Regions from separate parts of the Acinetobacter sp. CAU_H_78 genome, predicted to be linked through region 1. Evidence: predicted binding sites of a transcription regulator. Region 1 holds the regulator's gene; the other holds the start of a gene.
What was found. Region 1 encodes PhoB, which activates phosphate uptake and scavenging genes when phosphate is short. Its sites were predicted from a motif close to TGTCATNAANCTGTCATAA; they were not measured.
Positions count from the first base shown of each region.

Region 2: a site for PhoB is predicted at 9,421-9,439, ahead of AC4MCD_RS10575 (inorganic phosphate transporter). Genes of this name have one in related genera too.

Region 1 is NZ_CM178652.1:146,317-162,839, reverse strand. Features, by position in the region: gene AC4MCD_RS00750 (LLM class flavin-dependent oxidoreductase) at 1-1,319, shown strand, start outside; gene AC4MCD_RS00745 (ABC transporter ATP-binding protein) at 1,469-2,281, opposite strand; gene AC4MCD_RS00740 (ABC transporter ATP-binding protein) at 2,618-3,430, opposite strand; gene AC4MCD_RS00735 (ABC transporter permease) at 3,449-4,210, opposite strand; gene AC4MCD_RS00730 (ABC transporter permease) at 4,221-5,075, opposite strand; gene AC4MCD_RS00725 (ABC transporter substrate-binding protein) at 5,108-6,175, opposite strand; gene AC4MCD_RS00720 (hypothetical protein) at 6,200-7,681, opposite strand; gene AC4MCD_RS00715 (TOBE domain-containing protein) at 7,695-7,910, opposite strand; gene AC4MCD_RS00710 (Crp/Fnr family transcriptional regulator) at 8,021-8,725, opposite strand; gene AC4MCD_RS00705 (TauD/TfdA dioxygenase family protein) at 8,844-9,785, opposite strand; gene AC4MCD_RS00700 (SDR family NAD(P)-dependent oxidoreductase) at 9,971-10,819, opposite strand; gene AC4MCD_RS00695 (TetR/AcrR family transcriptional regulator) at 11,039-11,731, shown strand; gene phoB (phosphate regulon transcriptional regulator PhoB) at 11,953-12,663, shown strand; gene phoR (phosphate regulon sensor histidine kinase PhoR) at 12,688-14,046, shown strand; gene AC4MCD_RS00680 (glutathione S-transferase) at 14,099-14,749, opposite strand; gene AC4MCD_RS00675 (OsmC family protein) at 14,870-15,268, opposite strand; gene AC4MCD_RS00670 (pirin family protein) at 15,303-16,250, opposite strand.
Region 2 is NZ_CM178652.1:2,198,169-2,214,691, forward strand. Features, by position in the region: gene AC4MCD_RS10545 (hypothetical protein) at 1-750, shown strand, start outside; gene AC4MCD_RS10550 (TonB-dependent receptor domain-containing protein) at 789-2,975, opposite strand; gene nfuA (Fe-S biogenesis protein NfuA) at 3,152-3,790, opposite strand; gene AC4MCD_RS10560 (rhomboid family intramembrane serine protease) at 3,949-4,566, shown strand; gene AC4MCD_RS10565 (ABC transporter substrate-binding protein) at 4,681-5,625, shown strand; gene AC4MCD_RS10570 (hypothetical protein) at 5,793-7,334, shown strand; gene AC4MCD_RS10575 (inorganic phosphate transporter) at 7,754-9,373, opposite strand; gene metH (methionine synthase) at 9,890-13,576, shown strand; gene AC4MCD_RS10585 (TIGR02391 family protein) at 13,831-14,661, shown strand; gene AC4MCD_RS10590 (endonuclease domain-containing protein) at 14,755-15,129, opposite strand; gene dhaK (dihydroxyacetone kinase subunit DhaK) at 15,388-16,523, shown strand, end outside.

The DNA.
Region 1 (16,523 bases):
AACATGCAGCAGGTTGGCGCCATCCTGAATCTCGTCCTCAGGATCATTTAAGCATTGATTATGCGATTGAATTAGCGAAAACTGCTGAACGCGGCCTGTTTGATGCCTATTTCCTTGCAGATGGTCTGGCAGTCAACTGGAGTCATGGCGCTTCCAAACATAATAAGAATGTCGGTTATAGCGATAAAGTCGTGGGCTTTGAACCAGTTACCTTATTCGCAGCGATTTCAGCCGTCACCCAAAATATTGGTTTTATTGCCACTGCTTCGACCACCTATGAAGAACCGTATCTGTTGGCACGAAAATATGCCTCTTTAGACCATATCAGTAAGGGTCGTGCCGCTTGGAATGTCGTCACCACTATATCTGCTGAAACCGCGCGGAACTTTGGTTTCAGTGCACATCCGGATGCCAAAGTCCGTTATGAGCGCGCGGATGAATTTATTGAAGTTGTACAGAAGCTCTGGGATTCCTGGGAAGATGATGCATTCCTCTATGACAAAGAAAGCGGTCATTTCTTTGATGCATCTAAACAGCATGAACCTCTGCATAGCGGCAAATATTTTAATGTCCAGGGTGCACTGAATGTCCCTCGTCCACCACAAGGCTATCCAGTGATTGTTCAGGCAGGCCAGTCTGAAGATGGACGTGAGCTGGCCGCCAAATATGCCGAAGTGATTTTTACCGCCCAGCAAAGTCTATCTGATGCCCAAGCCTTCTACCGTGATGTCAAAGGTCGTCTGGCTAAATATGGCCGTCATCCGGATGATCTAAAAGTAATGCCGGGGGTTTCTGTCTTTGTGGCTAAAACCGAACAGGAAGCCAAAGAAAAATATGAATTGCTGAATCGTCTGATTCATCCAGATGTCGGTTTAGGCTTACTGTCTGGTCTGGCAGGTGATATTGATCTTTCAAACTATGATTTGGACGCCCTATTTCCTCTCAAAGATATTGAGATCAAGTCTAGCCGTCAGCAAATGATGTTCGAAATTGCAGCGAAGCATCGCTTTAGTATTCGCCAGCTATATGAATATATTGCCTCTGCTCGCGGTCACTGGACGCTGATCGGGACACCTGCACAGGTAGTCGACCAGCTACAGGAATGGTTCGAAAATGAAGCGGCTGATGGTTTTAATGTCTTGCCACCAACGACACCTGCCGGTCTGAATGATTTTGTCGATTTCATCGTACCCGAGCTACAACGCCGTGGCCTGTTCCGGACCGAATATGAAGGCACAACTCTACGTGAAAACTTAGGATTGAAACGTCCAGAAAATCAGTATGTGATTGCGCAACAAAATACTGCGGTTGCCTCTTAAAACAGCCATTATAAAAAATGCCCGATAGGGCATTTTTTATTTCTTTAAGTTAAGCACTGGGGTAATTGGTGCTAATGGAAATGACAAATATGGGCGAAGTTGTGTCGCTGTTGATTTCTGTATAACTTGAAATGAATGAAGCTCCTAGTCTACCAGCAAAACTGACCAAAGCTTGTGAGTAGCGGCTGATCCTTTATAGTTGAAAAATTTAATACTTTTAGAATTTCTTTTTTCAACTGCTGTAGACGCGTATTCTGGCGCTTGCGTGGATAAGATAAGGGCACTTTTAAAACCTGTTCGATTCGTCCAGGATTAGCCTGCATCACGGCTACTGAATTGCTCAGTAATAAGGCCTCAGCAATATCTTTGGTCGCTAAAATCACGGTAATATTTTTAGTTTTCCAGATTCGTTGTAATTCTTCATGCAGATGATGACGCATTAGCGCGTCCAGCCCAGCAAAAGGATCATCTAATAATAAAGTATCCGGTTGAGTAACCAGGCTTTTGGCAATTGCCACTTTCAGATTCATGCCAGCAGACAAGTGTGATGGATAAGCATCCTTAAACGGCGTCAGTTGCAGCAATTCCAGCTGTTCCTGAATTCTTCGGTTTTCCTCTTCTCTGCTTAAAGGGATTTGATGTAAGGCCATGCGGATATTTTCCGTCACACTGAGCCAGTTAAATAGACGATGGTCCTGATAGACAATACTGAGATTTGGAAGATGTTCAGCTGGCTGTTTTCCCTGAATCAGAATCTGACCCTGTTGATGCTGCTCTAAGCCCATCAGTAAACGTAGCAAGGTGGATTTTCCGCAGCCAGAATGCCCTACCACACTGACAAAATCGCCTGCATAAATATCCAGATTAATATCTTCGAGGATCTGAGTCTGCTGATCTGGTGCTGTGCTATAACTTTTATGCAAATTTTGAATCGTGATTCTACATTGAGAGTGCTCCGTCATTTTTCCTTACCTTTTGCTGTAATACACATTTAATCATTGTTCTAGATTGGATCTATCCTATTTACGAACTTGGATAAATTTCTGTCTCTTTTAGATCTGCCAAAATAGGACTCTTTTCACTATAAAAGAGTTTGGGGTAAGGAGTTATCTTGATTTTTTATTTGGTTATCAAAAGCATGTATAGATTTTAATAGTTAAATATAAGTTAATAAATTTCAATATCTTAAAATTTAATTCTTCTAGAAAACGTTATTTAAAATATTCCGCATAACCAAATCGCAACAATGCTTAGGGCAATAAAAAAACCCGCGAATGCGGGTATTCAATTGGCTCAGCTTACCAGGCCAATTTATATTGTTCTAATTCATGCTGTACAAGCTCGACCTGATCCTGGAAATCAAGCAAAATGTCATTTTTAATGGCCGCCAGACGGTAGTCTTCACGCTTACGCGGACGTTCCAGATCCACTTTCACAATACGCTTGATTCGTCCCGGATGCGGCTGCATTACCACCACGCGATCACCTAACAATACCGCTTCCTCTACATCATGAGTGACCAGAATAGAGGTGATCTTTTCCGACTGCCAGATCCGCTGTAATTCCTGTTGCAAGTTGGCACGGGTCAAGGCATCCAAGGCACCGAAAGGTTCATCCAGCAATAAAATTTGTGGACGATTCACCAGACTACGCGCAATTGCCACACGCTGGCTCATCCCGCCGGACAACTGGCTTGGATAGGCGGTTTTAAAGTGGCTCAATTGTACCAGTTCCAGATGATAATCAATCAGTTCCTGCTTTTCGGCTTTGCTCAGACCTGATTTTTCCAGCGCTAAAGCTACATTTTGCTCGACACTCAGCCAAGGGAACAAACGGTGATCCTGAAACACAATCCCGCGATCCAGACTGGTGCCCTGAATCGGTTTACCATCAATCAAAATGCTGCCTTGAAACTCGGCATCAAGGCCCACCAAAAGCCGCAATAAGGTTGATTTGCCACAGCCACTATTACCGACAATACTAATGAACTCGCCTGGCTGGATATTCAGATTAATCTGATCTAATACTTGTAACTCCTCCCCGTCTTTAGGGAAGTACTTGTCGAGTTTCTGGATCTGGACATGACCCTTAATATTCGCCTGTTGATTCATGTTGTTATCTCACATCTTTTATTTATTGGCCGCCTGACACCAGCGTAAGTTATAGTTTTCAAAGAATTGTGCTGCCTTGGAAAATAACAGCCCGACAATCGCAATAATGGCCATGCCATATAGCACCACTTCCATCTGGAACAGGTTCTGTCCATCCATGATTGGATTGACCACGCCAACCGAAGACACAAAGAAATACTCCGCGCCAACAGTCGCCACCCATGAAAACACCAGCGCAATATTCAAACCGGCAAAAATACTTGGAGCTGCTGCGGGTAAAATCACTTTAAAAAAAGTACGTACCGGACTGAGCTGGAAGATCTGCGCCACTTCCTTAATTTTGACCGGCACATTCTTCACCCCGTCATAGGTATTAAAGAACACCGGATAGAACACCACCAAGGCAATAAAAATCACTTTTGAAACTTCACCGTGTCCAAACCACATGATCATCAATGGAATCCACGCAAATACTGCCACGTGTTTAATAGCGTTCAATGTTGGAGAAAAGATTCGATCCAGCCAGACGTTTAGACCCAGGGTCAAACCCAGCACTGCACCAATCACTCCACCGGCAATAAACCCTGCCGTGTTGCGAAGTAGACTGGCGATAATATTTTCTGTCACCTCGCCTGCCTGCCAGCTTTCTACAAAGGCCTGCCATACAGCAGCTGGCGGTGCCAGCAAAGCAGGATCAACCCATTGTTTTGCAGTCGCGATCCACCAGGCAACCAACAGAACCAGAGGAATGACCCAGCCGCGATAATCTATTTTTTTCATGATGTTTTCTCTATCTAGCCTGATCCCAACCACGGAACTGTTTTTGTATGAGGCGGATAATGACGTCAAAGCCAAACCCCACCAGTCCAATCACCACTACAGTTGCCATCACCACATCGAGCTGGAAAATCTGACGGCCATAGACCATCACATAGCCGATCCCTTCACTCGAAGCTAGCAGTTCTACTGCAACCAGAGCGCCCCATGAACTTGCCAGAGATAAACGCAGACCACCGATAAAACTGATAAAAGCACCCGGCAGAACCACATTTTTAAATCTGGACCAGGTGCTCAACTGATAAACTTCCGCGACTTCGGTCAATTGCTGTGGAATATTGCGCACGCCTTTAAATACATTGATGGTCATCGGTACCAGCGCGGCTTTAGCAATCAGAATAATCTTGAGGGCTTCATCAATCCCGACCAGTAAAATTAACAGTGGAATCCAGCCAATCACAGGTACCAGATTAATGGCTTTGAATGTGGGCCAGATATAGGCTTCTGCTCGACGCGATAGTCCCATGGTCAGACCTAAGACCAGTGCCAGTACAATGCCGGCACTGAACCCATAGCCAATTCGGCTCAGACTGACACTCAAATTGCTCCACAGTTCGCCAGTTTGATACAGATCTTTCAGGGCCACCCAGACCAGTTCAGGTGCAGGCAGCAATAAAGGATTCACCCAGTTCCGTTCTACCGACACATGCCACAGATAGAGCAACGCGATGGGGAAAATTGCTCCGATTCCCCATATGAACACCTGATTCTGTTTTAAAAAATTCAGAATACTTTTTCGGTTCAATCTGGATGCAGCATTGTCCTGTGTCGGTGTCTTGGCTGTTTCAAGCTCGATTTCCTGTAACATCACTCAACCTCCTCAACTCAAGGGCATGATGGTTATTGCCCATTGGCATTCAGAGGTTTCCAATAGTTCTGTAAATTCAGCGTTTTTACAGCATTATTGACATACTTCGGCTCAATCCAGGAGTCGACATCAATATTGCCGCGAATCAGTTTCAAGTCTTGACCCGCTTTTAGTTTTTTCTTAATTACAGCAACGTTGAAAGCATCCAGAATCGGAGCACTATGACGTTTTAGATCCACACCATCATTGGCACGCACAAAAGTGTTATAGGAAAGGCCTGATTTCGACCATATTTTGAACAATTCAGTTTTATTGGCTGGGTTCGAATCCCAAGCTGCCTGTTTGACCAGCACATTCACAACGCGCTGTACGACTTCAGGATACTTCTGTTCAAATTTAGAATTGACCAAAATATAACCCGAACTCTGATACTGTGCCGGTTCCTTTTTAGAACTATAAATCAGCTTAGCAACACCGCGATCAGTCACAGGGAAAATCGACTGGTTGGTAAATAAAGCATCCAGATCACCACTCGCCAGTGCTGAATAGCCAACTGGACCATCTACATTGACAAAGCGGAAGTCTTTTTCAGTAAGACCATGTTTTTTAATAATCTGGTTTAAGGCAAGATGCACGCTAGTTCCGCGGAAGAAACCAATACGTTTGCCTTTTAAATCTGCCCAGCTTTTTGCGGATGATCCCGGTGCCACCACCAGATAGGTATTGTCATGTGTACCGCCCGCTAAAATCAGCTTGGTATCCAGACGACTGGCCTTACCAATCAAAGCCGGTAAGTCTCCTAGCCAGGTAATATCTACCAAACCATTGGCATAAGATTCATTGATCGCAGGACCTGCACCTTTAAAGTTGTTCCACTGCACTTTAATCCCGTCTTTCTGGAATTCTTTTTCCAGCAAACCTAAGGTTTGTGTGGTGGAATAAAAGTTGCCGTAGCCTACAGGACGGCTACCGCTGCCGACTAATGGAGATGCCAGACGAATCACGGTCGGTTTGGCTTCTGCGGCAAAGGACTGGACAGCAGGCACCAGTGTTGCTGTGGAGAGAAGGCCAGCAAATAATACTTTTGACCATTTAAACATGTGAAAATTCCTCAAAATATAAAATTAGAATCCGTACTGGAATTGTGCGACCAGTTCGTTATAGCTCTTGTTTATAATGTCGTTGTTGACATGGTTCAGGTTGATCTGAAACTTGGTGGTTTCCGCAAAAAATGCATTCAGGCCCAGACTGTGAATATCAACCGTTTGATCGGCTAAATTTTTGTCACGATCAATGGTGTCGTAGCGATAGAAGGCCTGGTAAGACTTTGGCCACCAGTCGTCATAACGGCCCTGATTACGGAAGCCTTTGACAAACTGCTCACCGAAGTTCCAGAACAAGGTGCCTGTATGCGACTCACTTTCACGCTTATAGGTCTGTGCAGTTTGTGAAATGTAGGTATCATCTTCACCTTGCACATATTCATAGGTCACACCGAATGGATGGTGGTTATAGTAAATATCGAAGCCTTTACGCAGCACATCGCCTTTACCAGCAAAGGCCGCACTGGTGCCATCAATTTCAAATAGATTGCTCTTACCTTGATACCAGGACAGACCAAAACTCAGTTCACGCAGCCATGAGTTATATTCTGCAGGCAAGGTATAACACAGACGTCCAATAAAGTTTTTGTCATCATTGTCATCCGATTTATTGGCACCATTACCATTCACCAGACCAAAGGCATAGCTGATCATTGGCGAGCGATAGTTATATCCATAGTCCACGGTTGGTAAGGCATCCCCACGCACAATCAGACCGACTTCACGCAGTGCCAGTCCATAACCGAGGCCCGGCAAACTGAACAAGGCATTATTAATAGTGGGCTTCAAATCTTCAGTGGCCTGAACTTCTTGGCCAAATGGCAATAGTTGCTGACCTAATGTGACGCTCAAGCGCCCTGTGTCGGCACTTAAGGTTGGCAATACGTGATAAGTCAGTTGCGCATCCAATAAATTCAGATAACTGTTATTGGTTCCTGTCTGTGGAGAAGTACCAAAACGCAGGTTGAAGTCCAGGTTTTTGCCTTCTTCATAGTCTTTATACAGGTTGCCAATAAAACCAATTTGGACTGCACCTAAATCAAACGAAGAGTGGCGGTCTTGAACTGCCATCCCGGTATTGGTACCCGTAGGTGGAGTGCGCTGTGCTTCATCGATATAAGAGGCTTTGGCTTGTACCACCCCGTTAATCAATAACTGACGTGTTGATAATGCCGTTTTGGTATCGCGGTCACGTTGTACCTGATATTTATAGTTTTCCAGATCGCTTTGCAGACCTTGCAACTCGGCACGTGTCACAAAGCTTTGGTCATCGTCAGTGTCAGCTTCTGTAGCCAGCTCAATCTCATCAGCAGTAGTGGCTTCTGTAACGGCTTCGTTCTGATTCTGAATCTGCGCCAACTGGGTTTTTAATTGTTTTAATGACTGCTCGAGTTGACTGACCTGTTGTTGTAACTGACCTACCTCCGCATCTGCATGCGTTAAGCCAATACTCGCGCTCAGCAGAGTCAGTACCGTTGCCCCTTGTTTAAAATATTGCTTCATACAATCGACACACCTACAGTTTTGCCAGTGAAACGTCAGTCGATTTGATCAGCACAATCACCTGACTTCCTACCTGCAAATCCAGCTCTTCTACAGAACGTGTCGTAATTACTGAAGTGAAAATACCTGAAGCAGTCACCACATCGACTTCAGAAACCACATCACCTTTTACAATTTCCTGAATAGTACCTTTTAACTGGTTACGCACATTAATAGATTGAATTGTCATTATTAATCCCTGTTGTTTTGGTTGGAATTAATATGCATGATTTTTAATATGCAGAAAAATAATATAAATAGATTTTTATATATTATTTTATAAAATCTAAAAATATTATTTTAAATCCAGTTAATCTGATAATTTAAATATTCTTTGTTTTTAATCACGATATTTTCATATTGCCAATCCAGAATATTTTGACTGGCCAGATTCTTTATTTCTTTATTAATAGTTTGGCGTGAAGCAGAGAGTAAATCTGCTAAATCATGCTGGGAAATTTTGAGCTTAATTTCAGTTCCCAGAGGATGAGATCGACCGTACTGAATCGAAAGGTCATGCAAAACCTTACACACTTTTTGATGTAAATTAGCGACTTGCAGGAATTTAACCTGCTGGATCAGATATTGCATCCGATGGCTGAGAATATTTAAAGCATCCTGCTTTAAGTGATTGTTATCATTTATTTCTTCTATAAATATATGCTGTGGAATTTGCAGGACTTTAACCTGATTAAAAGCATAATAATCATAATCAATCACTTGTGTATTGAGGCACGGAAGCAGGTTAATCAGATGCTTTTCCGAGAAATAATTAAAGGCATGAAAACGACCCGACGGGCTTAAATATCCAATCTGTATAATCCCATCAAGTAATATATATAAAGCAGTATGGCAGTTTTCTTTATTTAAAATTAAATCGCCTTTTTGATATTTTCGAATCGTTGAACATTTTAAAATATAATCCAGTTTATCCTCAGAGATATTTTTAAATATATTTTTTAATATGTCGTAATTTACATTATTTTTTGCAGTATGAATTTGCATAAAATGATCCACCCTATATTTTATTTAAATATTAGATGGATCATTAATGACTGGCGAATCATTTATTCTTGATTATTTAGCTATTTATATGCAAAGTTTCCAATTCAATAAGAATTACTTATGAAACTTTTTCATAAATACCGTCTTCACTGTTATAGCGGAAATTGCTGATATCCTGCTTGACATCTTTACGCAGTTCACGGCTTGGACGGCCATCCACACCGACTGGCACATCACCCTCTAAAGTCACACGGCGTACTACACGGTGCTGGTCACCATAATCATTAATCGCACGGTGTTGTGTCGCACGGTTATCCCAGATTGCCACATCACCTGCACTCCAGCGCCAGCTGACAATATTTTCCAGCTTCTCCACATAACGTTGGAACAAGTCGAATAAACGGCGTGATTCACTTGAGCTATAACCGACAAAGCTCTTAAAGAAATGGCCCAATAACAAGGTTTTTTCACCTGTTTCAGGATGAACGCGTACTAATGGATGTTCAGTTTCGTATTCAGTTGAATTGAAATAATTTTTATATTTTTCCAAAGCTTCTTTTGGCACACTGACTTTTGCAGCATAGTCAAAGTTGTTGCTGTGAATTGCACGTAAGCTATCCGCCAGTGTTTTCAGTTCTTCAGGTAAATCATTGTAGGCAGCGGTTGTATTTGCCCATACGGTATTTCCGCCTACTGCAGGCGCAACCACACTACGCAGGATAGAAGCTTTTGGATAGGCATCAATAAAACTGATGTCCGTATGCCAGCTGTCTGCACGTGCACCGCGTGAATCAATTTCTAGAATATGTGCAGAGCCATCTTTTACCGGTACAGTCGGGTGATTCAACGGTGTGCCTAAACGTGCTGCAAAGGCTTCTTGGGCGACATCATCCAGATGTTGCTGATCTTTAAAGAAGATCGCTTTATGCTGCAATAATGCCTGATTGATTTCATTCACCACTTCATCAGCCAAATCTGCTGACAATTTTACGCCCTGGATTTCAGCGCCAATACGGCCACCAATTGGTTGAACCTGGATGTGTTTGTATTCATAAGCCATGATCATTTCCTCTATCTATAATTATGTCGACCTTCGGTCTGTGAAATCATCATGCCGAATCGGCTTATCTAACGCTGTCAATTTATTGACATTCTTATGCACCATTTTTGATTTATAAAATACTTTAGCTGCTTAAGTTTTCGGGCATAAAAAAACCCGCTTACGCGGGCTTTGATCAGAGTGTTTTAAGCTGACTTTTTCTTCTGCTTGCCGAGGCGGGTAGCTAAAGCCGTGACTTTCTGATAGCCAGTTGGCATGAGGCGCTGAATTAAATCAATCGCTTTGGCATCATTTCCAATTAGCAGACGGCGTTTGTCTTTTTGTACCGCATCCAGTATTTGACGGGCTGCTTCTTCTGGTGGGCAACGCAGCAGCTTATTAAAATTCTGTGCAGATTTTTCCGGATGCATTCCCAGACTACGGATACTGTCATTCATTTTCGCTGCAATGGCGATATTGGTGCGGATTCCGCCTGGGTGTACACAGAGTGCGCTTACGCCGCAGTTTTCCATATCCAGTTCCTGACGCAAGGATTCGGTAAAACCACGCACAGCGAATTTAGTGGCATTATAAGCAGACTGAGTTGGCTGGGCAGTTAAACCGAACAGGCTGGAAATATTGATGACATGACCATCACCGGTTTTCTTGATTAAAGGCAGGAATTCTTTGGTACCATAGACCACGCCCCAGAAGTTAATGCCTACGATCCATTCCAGCTCTTCATAGCTGGCGCCTTCTACGGTAGAACCGAGTGCCACGCCAGCATTATTAAAGATCATATTCACGCTGCCATGATCTTTCTCGACCTCAGCGGCCCAAGCGTGCATTTCTTCCAGATTAGCCACATTGACCTTTTTGGTTGTGACACGAACATCAGTACCTTTCAGCAGCTCAACGGTTTTAGCCAGACCCTGTTCATTCACATCGCTTAAAGCTAAATGACAGCCCTGCTTTGCTAAAAGCACCGCAAGTTGCTGGCCGATACCTGAACCTGCACCTGTGATGGCCGCGACTTTATTATTAAAATTTTTCATTGAATTTCCTTGATTAAAACACTGCCCTTCCATGACAGCCTGTTTTTCTGTCGCATAGGGATACAGCACACCGTTTCAATATAGTTTTGACAATCCATATTGTCAATAATTCCAGCATGTCTCTACGGGCCAATTTTCAGGTTTGAATTTCAGCATAGGTCAAAGCCGGATTTATTGATAAGATACTTAAAATCTCAAGCACATGAGTCTATGGTCTTTATGACGGATGCAGTAAATTCAGGACAAAAACTAGCAAGTAAAAGTAAAGAACGCCAGTTTAAAGGACTTTCTATGGCTGAGCGTCAGCAGGCACGTCGTGAAAAGCTGATTGAGGCCGGGATCGAGGCTTATGGTCGTCATGGTTTCTTTTCAGTCACAGTAAAGGATATCTGTAACGAAGCCAAACTGACTGAACGTTATTTTTATGAATCCTTTAAGAAAAGCGAACATCTGTTCCAGACTATTTTCCTCAAGCTGATTGACCAGTTACAGCAAAATGTCATGCAGGCGATGATGCAGGCTTCTTCTGATCCAAAGAAAATGATCGAAGCCGGTCTGACTGCCTTGCTAGCGACCTTACGTGACAATCCGGGTATGGCACGAATTATTTATATCGATGCGATGCTGGTTCAGGAACTGCATAATCAGGCCACGATTCATGAAACCATGGGCCGTTTCGACCGTATGATTCAGGCCTTTGTCATGCTAATGATGCCGAACCTGAATCGTTCTGAAAGAGAGATTTCCCTGGTCTCGACCGGACTCAATGGTTATGTTACCCAGATTGCCATTCGTTGGGTCATGAGCGGCTTTAAGCAGTCTTTGGAAGAAATTCTGTCTTCCTGTAGCTTGGTATTCTTTGCTTTACTAGATACTTTGGGTACAGAAAAACCGGCGGATCCGGTTAGATAATTTTTAAATCAGGATAAGGTCTATGTAGATCTAGCTTTCAGTGATTTATAGAATTTTGAATTAAGACCCTCTTATAAAATAACAGCTTAAATTGTGACAAATCTTTGCGAAAGGCCACGGAACTACCTATTCTGCAATGATACTGTCATAATTAATCTTTGTAATAAGCCTGTCATAAATATAAAACGGTCCACCGTTTGCATGAAATAGGGTATTGCGCTGTGAAAGATGACTACATTCTTATTGTTGATGATGAACTGCCGATTCGTGAAATGATCCATACTGCTCTGGATATGGCGGGCTTTCAATGTTTACAGGCAGAAGATGCCAAGCAGGCTCATCAAATGATTGTGGACCAGCGTCCAGCATTGATTTTGCTGGACTGGATGATGCCTGGCGGCGTGAGTGGTGTCGATCTCTGTCGTCGTCTAAAACGTGATGAAAACCTGTCCGAAATTCCGGTCATCATGCTGACCGCGCGTGGTGAAGAAGATCATAAAGTTCAAGGACTGGATGCCGGTGCCGATGACTATATGACTAAGCCTTTTTCGACCCGTGAGCTGGTTTCACGCATTAAAGCCGTACTACGTCGCTCCAACGCCCTCAGCGGTGAAAAATCTATTGATGCTAATGGATTGGTATTAGATCCGGTCAGTCAGCGCGTGAATTTTGGCAGTACTATTCTGGACATGGGACCGACTGAGTATCGTCTCTTGGCATTTTTCATGACCCATCCGGAACGTGCTTATACCCGTGCGCAATTGCTGGATCAGGTCTGGGGCGGCAACGTCTATATTGAAGACCGGACCATTGATGTGCATATCCGTCGTCTGCGCAAGGTGCTTGAACCTTATGGCGCTGACCGCTATGTACAAACTGTACGTGGCACCGGTTACCGTTTCTCGACCCGTACCGATGTTGCACTGGGTTAATTGTTTTTAGGTAAATCTTGTTTTATGTATGAGCCCTATCCTGTTCCCGAACTGTCACACGAGCACAAAAGACTCCGTTACAGCAGCTTATGGGATTTTGCCAAGCAAGATTTGCGTTTACTTCTTCTCTTCCTAGTGATTGCCAGTTGTATTGGCCTAGGCATTGGCTATTTCTGGATCTGTATCGTTCTGGCCTTTGTTGCCTTCTTTGGCACACAGTTGCGTTCACTCTACCTGGTCAATGAATGGATCTCGAACCGTCCCTATGATGTACCGCCAAATATTAACGGGATCTGGGGCGCTTTACTGTTCAATGTCTATCGCGCCCAGCGTCAGGAACGTGTCGTTCAGGCTGAAATGGTTGAGCTGATTGACCGTGCACAATCCTCGCTAGTCGCCCTACAAGAAGCTGTAGTGCTGATTGATGAAAACCAGCAGATTGAATGGTGGAATCCGGCTGCAGAACGGTTACTAGGGATTGGTCAGGAAGATCGCAGCCGCAATATCCTGAGTTTGCTCCGCCAACCGAGTTTTATTGACTACTATCATCATATTGATGATGCGCCCGATGGCCTTAAAATGAAGTCTTCGATATTCGAAGATCATTACGTACAGATTAAAATGACCCGCTTTGGCGGTGAAAGCCGTTTACTGGTCGCCTATGATGTGACCCGGATGCATAATCTGGAACAGATGCGTAAGGACTTTGTCGATAATATTTCGCATGAGCTGCGTACACCTTTGACCGTGCTCAGCGGCTATATCGAAACCTTTACCAATCAGGAAGATATTAGCCCACGCTGGAAACGCGCCTTTGACCAGATGCAATCCCAGACCCGTCGCATGAATGCACTGGTGAATGACCTGTTGCTGCTATCCCGTCTGGAAAATGACAAGAATATTGCCAAGAACCAGATTATTGATATGCCGAATCTGATGAACCAGCTGTTTGATGATGCGCAAGCCTATAACGTGGATTATGGCCATACCCTAAATCTGGATATTGACAGTCACTGTGACCTGATTGGCTCAGATATGGAAATTGCCAGTGCCTTCAGTAACCTGATTACCAATGCCATCAAGTACACGCCTAAAGGTGGAACCGTCACCATGGGCTGGCATGATGATGGTGAATCGGCCTATTTTGTCGTAGAAGATACTGGAATTGGCATTGATCCTAAACACTTACCTCGCTTGACTGAACGTTTTTACCGGGTTGATTCTGACCGTAGTCGCCGTACTGGTGGTACAGGTTTGGGACTGGCGATTGTGAAGCATGTACTGATGCAACATCGGGCCCAGCTCGAAATTGATTCCCGTGAAAATCAGGGCTCCACCTTTAAGGTGATTTTCCCTAAAGAACGCCTCAGTTTCCCAGACTGATGCAAAAATAAAAAAAGGTGCAAGTCGCACCTTTTCTTTTTTAGCGAAGGCTTTAAGACTTTAATGCCTGCTCTTTGGATAAGGCCCGGAAATAAGCCGCTCGATGCGAGATCCGTTCCAGATAGGCTTGAATCGCCGGATAGCTTTTACCGGTACGGCTTTGCATGGCTTCAAGCGGAAAGCTCATCTGGATATCAGCAAAACTGAAACGACCGGCAAAATATTCATGCTGGCTTAAATGATCTTCCAGAAACTGGATATGGTCTTTTAAACGGCTTTGCACAAACTGCTTCTTCACCCCTTCACAAATTGTTTTAGCAACCGGACGTACCAGAAATGGCACTTGCTCAGGAACTTTGGTCATCACCAGTTGCATCACCAGTAAAGGCATCAAAGACCCTTCTGCATAATGCATCCAGTAGCGGTATTGCGCCTTGTTCTCGGCACTGATCGGCTGAAACTGATGGGTCGAATCATAGGTTTCTTGGAGATACTCCAGAATGGCGGCAGACTCAGCCAGTACCAGATTCTGATCTTCCAGAACCGGGGCTTTACCCAGAGGATGAACCTGTTTCAAAGCAGGCGGAGCAGAATAGTTAGGCAGGCGTTTGTAATACTTGATCTCATAATCAAGTTCCAGCTCTTCCAAGGCCCACATGATTCGAAATGATCTTGATTGTTCGAGATGATGTAAAACACGCATATTAGACTCATGATTTTATTGTTATTACTGCGTGAGCATAGCAAAAAGTCTGGCTCTAACTAAAGAGTTTATCAGTCTACTTACATTTTCCCTACCGGATATAACGTACCCTCTTTTAGCTTAAATCAGGTTAGTGCGGATCTCCAGACTACGTAACAGGGTTTTGGTCACCGGGGTTTTGGCACAAATCTCCAGAATTTTCTGCTGCAAAGCCGAATCATGAGTAATATCGAAACTTAAGCGTCGTTCAATCCATTCCTGTCCTTCTTTATTGGCAAAGAATTCTGCTTCAACCTGAAAGTCGCCCAGTTCAATGTCCTTATGCTTGGCATACATGCGCAACGTAATCATGGTGCAAGAGATCAGACTGCCTAAAAGCAGATCATAAGGTGCAGGACCTGCATCCTGCCCGCCGAAGGATTCAGGTTTATCGGTCAGATAATGATGTTGACCATGACTGATTTCTCCCTGCCACGGTATGGTTAAGCTCTGTATTTTGGCAATTGCGATACGGGCCATACTGATCCTTTGTTCTTATAGTTATATGAAAGATTTATCGAGAAACACGCATATGTTCTGGAAATGCCGGTGCTTCCATGCGCGGCCCATCATAGCTTGGAATGGTGCCAAAACGCGGGTGCCCCATCATCCACTGTTCACGGGCCAGCTTCAGTTCTTCCACATCACGACCAACCAGATTCCACCACAATAAAATAAGGCTTTCAAACGGCTCTCCACCAATCAGCAAAACTCGTCCACGCGCATGAATTTCAACATCCACATGCTGTAATCCAGGCTCAAGAATCACCATATTATCTTCGGTCAGTTCATGCCCATTAATACTTGCCAGACCCTCAAGGGCCATAAAGCCATATTCAAATCTTGGATCTAAACTCAAATGGGCACGGGTACTTTCAGCAGCAAACAGATCCACACCCAAAAGTTCGGTATGCACTTTAACCGGGGATTGTGTATTTAGGAATTCCCCGACCAGGACCGTACATTGAATGCCTTGTTCTTCGATCACAGGTAATTCCGGATAATGATCAAATGCGGGAGCCATATTGATCTTGTCATCAGGCAGGGCGATCCAGAGCTGTGCTGCATGCATCTTGGTTTCAGTTTCCGGTGAAACCTCTGTATGCGAAATGCCATAGCCTGAAGTCATCAGATTAACCTGTTTCGGCCGGATCAATTGCCGGTTACCCAGACTGTCACTGTGCATCATGGTGCCTTCAATCATCCAGGTAAAAGTTTGCAGGCCAATATGCGGATGCGGTCCGATATCCAGACCATCTCCCTGAGGAAACTGAGTAGGACCGGCATGATCCAGAAAACACCAGGCGCCAATCATGCGTTTATGCCGACTCGGCAAGGCGCGTTTAATGACAGTTCCCTGCCCGATTTCTGCACGCCGTAAAGGAACTTCCTGTATGAACTGATTGATATACTTTTCACAATCATCTGAATTTGACAGTTCAATATCATTATTATTCGACATGGTTGAGCTGACCTCGGCAAGTTCATTCTGGCTGTATGCTGCATCAAGACATCTTTCCCTGATCATCACAAGATGTCTACCTCATACAACAATGTACCGCGTCTACCCGCAAAATCTATCTTTGGAAATATTTCGATACGTATAAAATGTGCTACTCATCAGAACAGTTCAAATACTTAAAGGCTTCAGTCTTTCAAATCCTGTAATCAAGATCTTGGTGATGAATCATATAATCATTCAAGTAACCAGCATTATCTCGTTTAAATCAACTTA
Region 2 (16,523 bases), 970 kb from region 1:
AATGATACAACCAAAATTGCAGATGTCATTCCGGTACTGACCATTGATAAAATTGCACAATATGTGGCCAGCAAAAGTGGTCACCGTCAGCGCCTGATCAAAGCGGTGGTGAATAACCCTGCTTTTTCAGCGATGATTACGCAACTGATCCAGCATTCGATTCAGGATTATCTGGATAATTCTGTGATTGCCAAGAGTGTACCGGGCGTTTCCCGTTTTATGAAAATGGGAAAATCTGTTCTGGAAAATGTTACGGATACCAGTCTGGACAATACAGTTGCCCGTTATCTGCAAAAAAATATTTTAAAACTCAGCCAGATGAGTGAGCATGTGCTGAACCAGCACTTTGATGATGACAAGCTGTACCATTTTCAGGCCAATCTCTGGCATAAGATCAAAGACATGCCACTGTCCGTGCTTAAAAACTATATTGAAACCCAGGATCTGAACCAGACGGTGAGTTTAGGGCACGAGATCTGGGATCATATGCGCCAGACGGAATATATGCAGCAGCAACTGCATGACGGGATTTATACCTGGTATGTACGCAATCAGGAACATACTTTTGATCAATTATTACGAGATCTGAATATTGATGAATCGCTGATCCAGACTGAACTGAATGAATTGCTGACACCGATTATTCAGCAGATGATTCATCAGGGCTATTTGCGTGAACGTGCCCGTGCCTATCTGGAAAAATTCTATTATGCTGAAAATACCTTAAAAATTTTAAAGATTGAAGACTAAAAAAAGCCGCTTCAAAGCGGCTTTTTTTACTTATAAAATTAGAATCGTGTCGTTAAACCAACGAAATAAGTACGACCTTGAATTGAATAATAATCTTCAGAACTATCGGTAGTTTCCATGGATTCATCAAATAAATTTGATATACCAGCACGCACAGTGACATTATCATTCAAAGTGTAGTTCGCATTCACACCATATAAGGTATAGGCTTTTGCCCACGCATTTGCATCTGTTGTTTCTGTTGTATATTGCTTACCAATATATTGCAGGTTCATTTGCAAAGCGAGTGCATCAGAAGCTTGTAAATCTAGTGCTGAATGAACTGACAGCTCAGGTGTACTGATTAATGCCGCACCAGTATCTAGATTTTTAGATTCAAAGAAATAAGTTGCATTTGTTGACCAGCGTGCATAATCAGTCAGATTAACTGCAAAGGTGCCTTCTAGGCCACGAATACGAGCTTTTTCAGCATTATCAGGTGCGATATACCATACGCCTTTCGGATAACGCGGGTCATTAATTTGTTCAGCAGGAATATGCTTAACAGGCATGTTCACCAGTTTGTTATCAAAATCGGTATGGAAATAAGTTAAACCACCTGAATATTTTTCGTCATCATATTGGAAGCCTAATTCATAGTTTGTTGATTCTTCTGCTTCCAGATTAGGATTACCAGTATTATAGCAGTTTACAAACGGATTAGTATTTGCATCATAGCTACTTTGGAAACCGGTAGGATTAGTTACAGGATCATATGTTCCAAATTGAGAAGTACAACCTTTACCACGTGAACCTGTACTGAAACCTGGCGCAGTTTGAACAAGATCAGGAGCACGGAAAGCCGTAGAAACGCCGCCTTTGAATGTTAATGCGTCATTGAAATGATATACACCGTATACACGTGGGCTGAAGTTCGCATCATAGCGTTCATCTTTATCCAGACGACCACCAATTGTCACATCGAAATTAGGTGTAATACTTAAAATATCTTCAAAGAATAGCGCCCAAACATCAGCCGCTACTGTTGAATCACCTGTGTAATCATTACCATCAATCGAAGGTGCACCATTTGAATCAATACCTAAAGTACGATCATTAGTTAATTCTTCAGAACGGAATTGACCACCTACAGTTAATTTATGCGGCACAACAAAATCAAACGGTAAATTCACTTTAGCATCAACAACGGTTAATTCTGTCTTTTGAACAGTTGGGCTAAATACCCCATCAACTTCTGTTGTAGTACTGCGATCATATTTATTTTGATAAACACTTAGATTTGAACTTCCCCAAGAATATATTCCATCCCAAGCCAGACCAAGACGTTGAGATTCTGTTTCATTTTTATCACCAGCTGAACCTAACCAGAATTCCCCATCAGAAACATTTGGTGCATAGGTCGGATTCGTATTGGTTTGACTACCATAACTACCAAAAAGCTCAAACTGATGATTATCTGTTGGGCGGTAAACAAGACTTCCTTCAACCGTATCATTACGCATACCAGTTGTTGAACTTTCAAGATCTTTAACATTCTGGTCAGCTTCACGTTCAGTACGACCTGCTGTAATACGAGCACTCACTGTATCTGTGATTGCACCACTCGCAGTTGCTGATATTTGAAGAGTATCGCCTTCTGTACTATCTGCAGGTTTTTCTAAATTGATAGTCGCTGAGCCACCCCATTCTTGAGCTGTCTTTTTGGTAATAATATTAATTACACCGCCCATCGCATCTGAACCATATAAAGACGACATTGGGCCTTTTACAACTTCAATTCGCTCAATATTCTCTGGATTAATCCAGTTTAAATCCTGGCGTTGTAAGTCTGTACGATACGCTGTACGTGATGAATTACCAATACGGCGTCCATCAACCAAAATCAAAGAGTATTCAGAAGGTAAACCACGAAGTTTAATTTTCGCACCTTCACCATTTAGACCCATACCACCTGATACACCAGGTACTTTTGCCAGAAGCTCAGAAATACTTTTTACTGGTTGCTTGGCAATTTCTTCTGCGGTGATGACTGTAATAGAAGCAGGAGCATCTTTTACATTTACTTCAGAACCACTTGCCGTTACAACAATAGTCTGCAGTTTTGTAGCTTCAGACTGCGCGACTGGTTGTTGCTCTTCAACTGATTTATTTTGTGCTTGTACTGAAGCAGCCAATGTTGAAAGTACAGCAAAAGCTATAGTCGATTTTATGAATGGCTTAGTCATGCTTTATACGCCCCAAAGTCATTTTGATGAAGAAATCATGTTGAAATTGTCACGCATTGTATCAAATGTAACTATAAATACAATTAGTATTGATAATTATTATCATTATTAAATTTGAATAAAAAAATACCCCGATCATTCGAGGTATTTCTTACAAGCTAAATTTTATTAGAGACTTATTTGAAATAAGCACCTTCAGCTTGGGTATGGTCAGTCTGGTCAACGACACGTGCCAACTCAGGAATGTGCTGTTTCAAGGTCGTTTCAACGCCTTGTTTTAAAGTCACATCAATTGCTGAACAACCCTGGCAACCACCACCAAATTTAAGAACCGCAGTTAAGCCATGCTCAGGATCTTCAACCACTTCGACCAGTGCACAGTTACCACCATGACCTGCAAGACCCGGGTTAATTTCTGACTGAAGCACATAGGTAATACGTTCTTCTACAGAGGCATCAGGACCGACACGTGGCACTTTAGAGTTTGGTGCACGGAAAGTCAGCTGACCACCAAAACGGTCTTTATTGTAGTCAATAACTGCATCTAGCAAGTATGGAATTGACGGAGAGTCAATATAGGCCGGAAAATCTGGATATTCCTGCTTATAGTCTGTAGGTACAACCTCATCAGGTGCACTATAAGCCATGCAACATTCAGCGCGCGGTGTACCCGGATTTTCTACAAACACACGTACGCCAATACCTGGTGTATTCTGTTTGTCCAATAGATCCTTTAAATACTCTTGTGCTGTCGGTGTAATCAAAAGATTTGGAATTTCTTCTGCAACCGGAGTGTTGCTGTTCTCAGTCGACATAACAATAATTTCCTCAAGCTGAAGCTGCTATTTTAACTGAAGATGCGGGGTAATTATAAAAATTCAACCAAAATTGTCGGATTTATTATAAAAGTCGCACTTTAGATTTGTTTTAATGGCATGATCATTGTCAAATAGATAGAACCAGAATTACTTATATGCTTGATTTACCTTTTAATCATACTGTCACTATTATTCTGATCACCTGTATTGTTTCTTTTATTGCCTTTTCCAAAGAACAGGTGATGAACCGCCTGATCTTCTGGCCGCCTGCCATTCAACGTGGTCAATATGACCGCTTTATTGCGCATGGTTTTATTCATGCCGATGGTACCCATCTACTGTTCAATATGATCACGCTGTTTTTCTTTGGCAGCATTATTGAGAGCTTTTACCGCCAGTACCTGTACGATCTGGGCTTTGTATTGTTTTATCTGGGTGGTCTGATTGCTGCGATTCTGCCAAGTTATCTGCAAAATAAAAATAATCCACGCTGGGCCAGCTTAGGTGCTTCCGGTGCAGTATCCGCGGTTCTGTTCGCTTACATTCTGTTTGAACCATGGAAACTGATTTTCGTGTTCTTTATTCCCGTACCTGCGATTATTTTTGCTGTTTTATATGTGGCCTATAGTATCTGGTCTGGCAAGCGCGGCAACAGCAATATCAATCACAGTGCCCATCTTTGGGGTGCAGCGTATGGTGTGGTGATGACGATTATTCTAGAACCACGACTTATTCCGCATTTCCTGAATAAACTAACCCAAATCCCTTTCTAAAGTTTTGAGTGATTAAGGGATAGCAATTATCCCTTTTTTTAATAATTCACATATGAAAATGATTTTCATTTCCAAAAATTATGCTAATCTTGTCGCGAATTTAGAGGAATAAACATGAAATTTAAGACTTTAGCACTTGCCACAATATTAGGACTGACAACTTCCTTTACAGTTTCTGCACAGGTCACTTTCGACTATAAAAACCAAAATATTCAACTTAAAAAAGCGCCAAAAAAGATCGCAGTGTATGACCTGTCTGCATTGGATACCTTGAATGCATTGGGACTCGAAGCACAACTGGTACCTTCTGCAAGTTTCGCAGGTGTTTTAAGCAAGTATCAGCAGGACAAATTTACCAAAGCTGGATCCTTGTTCGAACCAGATCTCAATGTATTAAAAGCTGCGAAACCTGATCTGATTATTGTCGGTGGTCGATCGGCTTCCAAAGCAGAGGCTGTTAAAGGTATTGCTCCGACTTTAGATCTTTCTCCAGATACTAGCCAATATATTGCCAATCTGACGGAACGTGCCCATGTCTTGGCTCGTGCATTTGGTAAAGAGAAAATTGCTACTGAAAAGCTCGGTAAAATCGCAACGCTGCAGCAACAACTGAAAAAGCAGACTGAAGGCAAAACTGCACTGATGCTGTTTGCAGTCGGTGAAAATTTTATGCCACATGCAGAAAATGACCGTTTTGGCTTTGTTTATGAATTAGCAGGTTTTAAACCGGTATTGGATCCATCTGAACAGTCTGATGCACCCCGTCCAGAAGTCGGCTCTCCAGAAGCATTGAAAGCAGCTGAGAAAAATGTTCAGCGTATTACAGCAGCCGTTGAGAAGAATCCAGATTACATCATCGTACTGGATCGTGGTGCGGTGAATACCCAGAAATACACCGCTCAGGATAATATTCAAAAACACCCTGCCCTAAAAAATGCCAAAGCCTTGGCAGAGAAAAAAGTGATCTATGTGAATGCTGATGCCTGGTACATCACTGGTGCGGGTTTGGACAATACCGCTTTCATGCTGGAAGAACTGATCAAAAGCACAGCGAATTAATTTTTAACCCGTTAATAAAAATGAAGCTTCAAGCTTCCTTTTTATTTGAAACATCTCGTAATAAATTAAGACCCAAGACTGGAATTTAATGCCAACCCAGGAAGCAACTTAGCAGCGATAATGTATACATCTGTATATTAATTGCTGTAAGTTGCGAGATATTTTGCATGTCCACTTCCCTAGACGGTCTTCAATTTCCCATTTCTGCTTCACAACAAAAACCAAGCACATCGAAAATCGGCCGTAACATTATTTCTGAAGCCTTAGGCGCAGTCGATCCTGTACATGCTACTGCAGCACAACAGGAAAAGAACTGGCGTAAGCAATATCCAGTACACTTTAAACATCTGGTTGAAGATGGATTACGCTCCGCAGGTGCAGCACTAAGTATTGCCAAGCAAGGTCTAGAAACTGCACATGCCAGTTTTGAGTTTTATCGTGATGGTCAGAAGCATCTACTGAAAGATGTGATGTCCTTGCCTGCGCAGAACCTGAATACCTTCCAGCTGAAAGGCCAGTCTGAAAAAGCCCCAGAATGGTATGTGCCTTATCATGGCAAAAAACTGCAAGGACAAGAACTACTAGATCAGATTCAATCTTGGGAAGATCGTGGTATCGTCGAACCGAGTCATGTCAATGCCTTGCGTGAATGTATTGCCCATCCGGAATGGTTTGACCTATCCGATCGTACCACTGTTCTATTTGGAGCCGCTTCTGAAGCAGGTCCACTGACTTGGTTGTCGAAATGGAAAGCCAATATCGTCGCGATCGATCTGCCAAATACGCGTGTCTGGGGCAAAATTCTAGATACAGTGAGTCAAGGCAACGCCAATTTATATGCACCATCAGCTGAAGCGCTTCCTGCTGATACGTCCCTAGAAGTTTTAAAAGAAAAACTGGGGGCTAACCTGCTCACCCAGATTCCTGAAATTGTCCAATGGCTGATTCAGTTCAAGCAGGATCTGGATCTCGCGGCGATTGCTTATCTGGATGGTGAAAAGCACGTACGTGTTTCCATGGCGATGGATGCCATTATGAAATATGTCAGTGAGCAGAAAGCCAATACTAGCCTGATGTATATGTGCACGCCAACGGATGTGTACGCAGTTCCTGAAGAAGTGGTTCAGGCTTCACAAAGCAAATACCAACAGCTGTCAAAACTGGAAAGTACGTTAACCAAAGGCATTTCACTGATTTCACGCAAGCATTTTTTCCAGAAGAATGAGCAGGATCTGTTTAAGGTTGGCGACAAGTCCTATGGTGTTTGCGACTGTCTGGTCGTTGAGCAAGGTCCAAACTATGCACTGGCTAAACGCATCCAGCAATGGCGTGCAACATTGGCTCGTGCCAACGGGCAGCAAGTGAGCATCAATATCGCTCCTTCAACAACGACTTATTCAGTGACCAAAAATCCACTGCTGAAAGCTGCCTTTAATGGTGCCAGCCTGTTTGATGTGGAAGCGTTTTCCCCTGAAACCACCAATGCGATTATGGCTGCGCTCTGGATTCACGACCTGCGTAATCCAGAATCTGTGGCCAATCCTGATGTACAACTTAATCATCCACTTGAGTTAATGATGTCTGGCGCGAATCATGGCGGTTTATGGCGTGTGGCTTATCTGGCACGTACTGCTCTGCCTTTTGCTGCGTTATATGGTTTTGCAATGGATAAACTGCCGAAAGGATTGTTGGGTAAGTTGAAGAAGTAATTTTTTCTGAAATAAAGATGAAATCAATTTTATTGGTCAGGCGACATGGATGTCGCCGTTAGGCTGTGATATAGGGACATATCATCAGCCTAACAAAAGATTTTTGTTACCTTGCGAAGTGCACTTCTCATCTTTCAAAAGTAAGACTAAGAAATACTCATTTTTTACATTTAGTTGAAATTAGCTATTAATCCTTCTATTGAAAATACTTTTAGCCTTCTGATTACCCTCCCCCCCTTGCGCAGCAATGCTACTCATCCCATAGGGAGAGGGAGCATCATCCCTTATATTTCTAAAAGCCATGAGATAATAAAAAGTCTCTTATTTTCAGAAAGAAAATCGCTATTTCTTAAGGCTAAAACTTTTCTAGCACCCATAAAAAAACGCTGCATCAGCAGCGTTTTTTACATCGAATCTTCTTAGAAAACTTTCAGAAGAATCCAGTACAAACCACCAGATAAACAGATCGTTGCAGGTAGTGTAAACACCCAAGCCGATAGGATCGATTTCACCATCTTAAAGTTTAGGCCAGACTTGTTCGCCACCATGGTACCTGCAACTGCAGAGTTTAGAACGTGAGTCGTAGAGACTGGCATACCGAAACCATCCGCAGCGGCAATGGTCGACATCGCTACCAATTCAGCAGACATGCCCTGACCATAAGTCATATGTTCTTTACCGATCCGCTCACCCACAGTCACGACAATTCGTTTCCAGCCGACCATCGTTCCCAGACCAAGTGCCAAAGCTGTTGCCACTTTTACCCAGGTCGGAATGTATTGCAGGAATGAATCCAGATTGTCGCGATACTCATCAACGGTTTGTTCCTGAACCTCGCTCATTGCCGGTAAAGCTTGTGCTTTATCCAGACGTTTAAACGCTGTGGTGCTCAGGTACATGTCATTACGGAATTCTGAAACTTGTGCTTCTGGAACATCCTTGATGTTGCTGTAGCTACCAACTTTATCACCCAAATGATCGGTCAGACTTGCCAGTGCAGGAATAACCTCAGCATTCAATTCTTTGGTTTGAATGTATGTGGTAATGATGGCACGTGCTTTTTCGTCCGGAATATCTTCATGCTGCGGATAAATCGCATCAGCCGTTTGCGCAGACAACTGGCCAAAAGACTGGATATGAGCTGCATCCAGATTTTTGTTTAATGAATATGCCAAAGGTACACAGCCGATCAGGATCAGCATGATCAGGCCCATACCTTTTTGACCATCGTTTGAACCATGCGCGAAGCTTACACCAGTACAGGTAAAGATCAGAATGGCACGAATCAGCGGTGGTGGTGGCTTGTTGCCTTCAGGTGACTTAAACAGTTCAAGCTGCTTTCTGAAGATCTTTTTCACCAGCAGAAATAGTACCCCAGCAAAAGCAAAACCGATCAGAGGTGAAAACAGCAATGCTTTACCAACTTTCAGCACCTGTTCCATATCCACACCAGAAGCACCACCACCAGAATTCAGCAGGTAGTTCATGATACCTACCCCCAGAATCGAACCGATCAGGGTATGTGAACTTGAAGCGGGAATACCAAGGAACCAGGTACCCAGATTCCAGAGAATCGCAGCGATCAGCATGGCAAAGACCATAGCGAAACCGGCACCTGTGCCGACATTCATAATCAGCTCGACAGGCAATAATGCAATGATTCCGTATGCAACAGCACCACTGGCCACCATTACCCCGAGGAAATTACAAAAACCTGCCCACATGACTGCAACCGGTGCAGACAATGCATTGGTATAAATCACGGTCGCAACCGCATTGGCCGTGTCGTGGAAACCGTTGACGAATTCAAAGCCCAGCGCAATGAATAACGCCGTGCCTAAAAGAATCATTGAATACAGACCGATCGGTGGGACATGAGCTAAATCTGAAGTCAATTGGAAGCCGATATAGATCAGCGTGGAGATAATTAGAGTCAGAAACACCGGCATAAAAAATTTCGGTGTTGGCACATGAACATTGGCCGGCTTATCAGAAGGCGACTGTTGTGCTGAACCTAAGGGAGTTTGATTAGAATTCATGCAAGCAGGAATAGAGGATTCAAGAATCCCCATATTGTTCAGTTAAATTGTGACAATTATATGACAAAGTGCTGTCATATAAACCAGTTTTTTAGACTTTCTCGTTGCCGTTTATCCTGTAACCACATGCTCTAAATTTTAAAAATATACAAATATAATCAATTATTTATTAAAAATAAAACGCTTGAATCGCCCGGCTTTATTCATGTTTTGCAATATATCTGGTCATTCCTACCCGGCTGTCATATTTCCGAGCCTGTCATATTTGATTAAAGATTAGCTTTGTTATATGACACTCTGATGAAAGCTGCTTACATTTTATTTTCCAGTCGCACGCTTTTATCAAGAACTTTAATTTCCAGATTTCCATCTGTTTTCAGCTTTCTATACCGGCTTGAGTTTCTTTATCAAATTTTCATATCAAGCATATCCAGCATTCTGTATAAGCGTTACAGAAAACTGCGCACTAATCTGTTAAGATTATTGCCGTTTTTGATGCTTACTGAGAAAGTTTGAATGTCCACACTTGCCACCCTAAAAGAACTTCTTGCCAAGAGAATTTTAATTATCGATGGTGCGATGGGTACCATGATCCAACGCCATAAATTGGAAGAAGCCGATTATCGTGGTGAGCGTTTTGCTGATTGGGCATACGACCTTAAAGGCAATAACGACTTACTTGTGCTGACTCAGCCACAGATTATTCAAGGCATTCACGAAGCTTATCTTGAAGCTGGTGCCGATATTATTGAAACCAATACCTTTAACGGCACCCGTGTTTCAATGTCTGATTATCACATGGAAGATCTGGTTCCGGAAATCAACCGTGAAGCAGCACGTCTGGCTAAAGAAGCCTGTGCAAAATATTCAACGCCTGAAAAACCACGTTTTGTGGCAGGTGTAATTGGTCCGACATCACGTACTACGTCGATTTCACCAAATGTAAATGACCCTGCCTTCCGTAATATCACTTTTGACGAATTGAAAGTGAATTACATCGAATCAACCAAGGCCTTGATTGAAGGCGGTGTCGATATCATCCTGATCGAAACCGTATTCGATACTTTAAACGCCAAAGCTGCGATCTTTGCAGTGAAGGAAGTATTTAAAGAACTAGGCACTGAATTGCCAATTATGATTTCTGGTACGATTACCGATGCGTCTGGTCGTACCCTGACTGGTCAAACTGCAGAAGCGTTCTGGAACTCAATGCGTCATGCAGAACCAATTTCGATTGGTTTTAACTGTGCCCTAGGTGCAGATGCCATGCGCCCACACGTAAAAACTGTATCTGACGTGGCTGATACTTTTGTGTCCGCCCATCCTAACGCAGGCTTACCAAATGCCTTCGGTGGTTATGATGAAACTCCGGAAGAGACCGCAGCATTCATTAAAGAATTTGCAGAAAGTGGTCTGATCAATATTACTGGTGGTTGTTGTGGTACGACGCCTGATCACATCCGTGCCATTGCTCAAGCAGTTGAAGGTATTGCCCCACGTCAAGTGCCAGAAATTGAGCCTGCATGTCGTTTAAGTGGTTTGGAACCATTTAACATTACCAAAGATTCATTGTTCGTGAACGTCGGTGAACGTACTAACGTTACCGGTTCGAAAAAATTCCTGCGTCTGATCAAAGAAGAAAACTTCGCCGAAGCGCTAGATGTTGCCCGTCAACAGGTTGAAGCCGGTGCACAGATCATCGACATTAACATGGATGAAGGCATGCTTGATTCGGAAGGCGCGATGGTGCACTTCCTGAATCTGGTGGCATCTGAACCTGATATTTCACGCGTGCCAATCATGATTGACTCATCAAAATGGGAAATCATTGAAGCTGGTCTGAAATGCGTCCAAGGTAAAGCGGTTGTTAACTCGATTTCCCTCAAAGAAGGTTATGACGAGTTTGTAGAACGTGCCCGCCTCTGCCGTCAGTACGGTGCAGCGGTGATTGTGATGGCATTCGATGAGAATGGTCAGGCCGATACTGCTGAACGTAAAAAACAAATTTGTAAGCGTTCTTATGACGTGTTGGTGAATGAAGTAGGCTTCCCGTCTGAAGACATCATCTTTGACCCGAACGTGTTCGCGGTAGCAACCGGTATCGAAGAACACAACAACTATGCTGTAGATTTCATTGAAGCTACTGGCTGGATTAAACAGAACCTGCCAAATGCGATGATCTCTGGTGGTATCTCGAACGTATCCTTCTCATTCCGTGGCAATGAACCGGTGCGTGAAGCGATCCATGCGGTATTCCTGTACTACGGTATCCAGCAAGGTTTAACCATGGGTATCGTGAATGCCGGTCAATTGGCGATTTATGATGACATCGACAAAGAGCTGAAAGATGCGGTTGAAGATGTGATTCTGAACCGTAACCAGGGTGAAAGTGGCAACGAAGCAACTGAAAAATTGCTTGAAATTGCTGAGAAATATCGTGGTCAAGGCGGCGCGCAAAAAGCTGAAGAAAACCTGGAATGGCGTAATGACCCGGTTGAAAAGCGTCTTGAATATGCGCTGGTTAAAGGTATCACCACTTATATCGATCAGGATACTGAAGAAGCTCGCCTGAAAGCCGTTCGTCCACTCGACGTAATCGAAGGTCCATTGATGGCCGGTATGAATGTGGTCGGTGACTTGTTCGGTGCCGGTAAAATGTTCCTGCCACAGGTGGTGAAATCTGCACGTGTGATGAAACAGGCCGTGGCCTGGTTGAACCCGTACATTGAAGCGGAAAAAACCCAAGGTGAAGCCAAAGGTAAAATCCTGATGGCCACCGTAAAAGGCGACGTACATGACATCGGTAAGAATATCGTTGGTGTGGTACTGGGCTGTAACGGTTATGACGTGGTCGATCTTGGTGTCATGGTGCCATGTGAAAAGATTCTGCAAACTGCGATTGATGAGAAAGTTGACATCATCGGTTTGTCTGGTCTGATCACCCCTTCTCTGGATGAAATGGTATTCGTTGCCAAAGAAATGCAGCGTAAAGGCTTTAACATTCCATTGATGATTGGTGGTGCGACGACTTCTAAGGCACATACGGCTGTGAAGATTGCCCCTCAATACCAGAATGATGGCGTGTACTACACAGCTGATGCCTCTCGTGCTGTAGGTGTAGCGACTCAATTGCTTTCTGCCGAGATGAAGCCAAAACTGGCAGCAGACTATGCAGCGGATTATGAAAAAATCCGTACCCGTCTTGCCAACAAACAGCCGAAAGCAGCGAAACTGTCTTATGCTGAATCGGTTGAAAATGGTTTCAAAATCGACTTCGACAAGAATGCGCCATTTAAACCAAACTTCATCGGTTCACAGACTTTCACCAACTATCCTTTAGAAACCTTAGTGGAATACTTTGACTGGACACCGTTCTTTATCTCTTGGAGCCTTGCGGGTAAATTCCCGAAAATCCTTGAAGATGAAGTCGTTGGTGAAGCAGCACGTGATCTGTATGCACAAGCACAAGCAATGTTGAAAGACATTATCGACAATAAACGTTTCGATGCACGTGCAACGTTCAGCATCTACCCTGCAAATCGTACCGGTTCAGATACGGTTGCTGTGACGGATGAAGCTGGTAACGTAACGCATACCTTCGAGCACCTACGTCAGCAGTCTGACAAAGTCACTGGTAAAGCGAACTACTCATTGGCTGATTTTATTGCGCCTAAAGATGTAGCTCAGGATTATCTGGGTGGCTTTACTGTTTCGATCTTCGGTGCGGAAGAGTTATCTCAGGAATATAAAGCCAAAGGTGATGACTATAATGCGATTATGGTTCAAGCCTTGGGTGACCGTTTTGCGGAAGCCTTTGCAGAGCATCTGCACCAGCGGATCCGTAAAGAGTTCTGGGGCTATCAGACTGACGAAACTCTGGACAATGATGAATTGATCAAAGAAAAGTATGTCGGCATCCGTCCTGCGCCGGGCTACCCTGCTTGTCCTGAACATTCTGAAAAAGCGCCATTGTTTGACTGGTTAGGTACGACTGAGAAGATGGGTACTTACCTGACTTCTAGCTTTGCAATGTGGCCACCTTCATCAGTGAGCGGTTTCTACTATGCAAACCCTGAAACTGAATACTTTAACGTGGGCAAAATTTCTGCCGATCAGCTGGAAGATTATGCGAAGCGTAAAGGCTGGACACTGGATGAAGCGAAACGCTGGTTAGCGCCAAATCTGGATGATTCAGTGGTTTAATCCCCCCTCGATCCCCCTTTGATAAAGGGAGAAGAATCCATTCTTATCGAATATAAAAAATCCCCTCGAGTGAGGGGATTTTTTTGTTTTTAATCTCCCCTAACCCCTCTTTTTCAAAGAGGGGGATTTCACGTATCAAATTTATTACATGACAGCTCCTCCCTTTTTTAAAGGGAGGTTGGGAGGGATTAAATTGCTATAAATAAAATGAATATTTAGAATGCTTAAATCCATGAAAAATTTAAGATTGACAAATGGCAATAATAAAAAGTTTAGATCTTGGAAGCTTAGAAAGCATCTGTAAAACTTTAGGTGAAACTAATAATGGGCTTTCAGGAACAGAAATTACCAAGTATCTGGCTGAATGTAATATCAAAGATCTTCAATTAAATTCAACAAAATGGAAACGCTTATATGATGCTCTATACTCAAAACAAACTGAAGATCGCTGCTCCAATAATGTCTTAGCTTTTATTAAGTATGTTATGCGTCCTTCACGGCATATCCATAGAAAAGAATGGTTTGAAAATATACGAACTGAATTGAATTATATTTTGTCATTTGAAGGTTTTGAACTCACTGAAAGTGGCGAACTCAAGCAAGCAGACAAAGTTCAAACTTTTGATGAAGCTGAAGCACGAGCACAAAATTTAAGAAAAACTTTATTAGATAGAAAAATACATCCTGATGTCTTAGCCTTCTGTAGAGCAGAACTACTCGTAGATAATTATTTTCATGCGGTTTTTGAAGCTACTAAAAGTATTGCTGAAAAAATTAGAATTAAAACAAATTTAACTACTGATGGTGCAGAACTTGTTGATCAAGCCTTTTCTTATAAAGGTAAAATCCCTTATTTAGCATTAAATAAACTTACCACTGAAAGTGAGGAGAGCGAGCAGAAGGGTTTCATGAATTTACTTAAAGGTGTCTTTGGAACTTTTCGAAATACGACTGCTCATGCTCCCAAAATCACATGGAATATTGATGAACAAGATGCCTTAGATATTCTATCAACAGTATCATTAATTCATAGAAAATTAGATAAAGCCGCTGAAGCAAGAAAGATATATGAAAGTAGTTTTTAATCCCTCCTAACCTCCCTTTGAAAAAGGGAGGAACTACGTGATTCCATAACCGCCATCAAATTCGCGTGAAGTCCCCCTTTATAAAAGGGGGATTTAGGGAGATTCTTTAGGAAGTTCATTCAAACAATATTTATAAATTACATTTGCCACATCATCAATCTGCCCCATCACCTGCCTATTATCAAATCTCAATACTTTTAAACCTAGCTGAGCCAAGGCTTTATCACGAACCCGATCTGCCTCTAAACCACCATCTGTAAAATGCTGACTACCATCACATTCAATGACCAAATTCGCTGCTGGGCAATAAAAGTCCACTATGTAATTTAAAATTGGTTTCTGTCTATAAAACTGCAAACCTAAAATTTGCTTATTCCGAAGTCGTGACCATAATAATTTTTCAGCATCGGTCAGGTTGTTACGTAAGTCACGCGAGGCTTGTTTTAAGTTTTTATTGTAAGGTTTCATTTTTATTCTCTTTTTTTAGAATCTCCCTTAACCCCTCTGTTCCAAAGAGGGGGACGCCATGTAAATAAATTACGTGACAGCTCCTCCCTTTTTCAAAGGGAGGTTGGGAGGGATTTAATTTATCAAATATACGCCCCTTTTCTAACCCATCATTCCAAAATTGTTCGTTATTACATTTTTAAGTCTGCAAAAATCATCACTTTCATGAATAATAGACCAATAAATTTATCTCCCAAATCAATGACTATTGGTGTTCCAATGAAGAAACTCATGAACGGTGCTGAAAACATCGTTGTCGAAATGTGCAAAGGCTTTGTCCTGGCACATCCAGAACTGGCATTTAATGAATCTTATAAAATCATTTCCCGAAAGGAAAAACACCAAAATGTCGCGCTGATCAGTGGTGGGGGTAGCGGTCATGAACCTGCTCATGCCGGTTTTGTCGGTCAAGGCATGCTGGACGCTGCCGTATGTGGTGACGTGTTTGCCTCACCTTCACAGATTCAGGTTTATAAAGCCTTGCAGCAAGTGGCGACTGACAAAGGCGTGTTGATGATCATCAAAAACTATTCTGGCGATATGATGAATTTTCAAAATGCCGCTGTATTAGCAACTGAAGATGGCATCAAGGTTGATTACGTAAAAGTCGCAGATGACATCGCAGTAAAAGACAGCCTATATACAGTTGGTCGTCGCGGTGTTGCTGGTACAATCTTCGTGCATAAGATTGCCGGTGCTGCTGCCTCTAAAGGTTATGAGCTGGCACGTGTTAAAGAACTGGCACAAAAAGCGGCAGACAATGTAATGAGCCTTGGTTTTGCCTTTACCTCTTGTACCGTTCCAGCCAAAGGCACACCAACGTTCATTTTAGCTGAAGATGAAATGGAATACGGCGTCGGTATCCACGGTGAACCGGGGATCCGTCGTGAAAAGATTCTGCCTTCTAAAGAACTAGCTCAGCGCATTGTCGATGACCTGTTCCTGGATCGTCCAAACCTGACTGAAGTTGCAGTTCTAGTAAATGGCTTTGGTACAACACCACTGCAAGAATTGTATGTGTTCAATAATGATGTATGTGAACATCTGGCAAGTAAAGGCATCAAAATTTACCGTACCTTTGTCGGCAACTACATGACCAGTATCGACATGGCAGGTGCATCAGTTTCGCTACTAGCTGTGGATGATGAACTGAAAACTTATCTGGATGCAGAAGCCAATACCCCCGCATTTAAAATGGATGGTTCACCTGCACTGCCATTTGAGTTTGCTGCCAAAGACCAAGCTGCTGTACGCACAGTAAATACAGATGTTGAAACACATCCTGAACATGCTGTGATTGCCAATGAACAATTCACCATTGAAAACATGCGCTATGTGGTGGATGTGATGAGTGC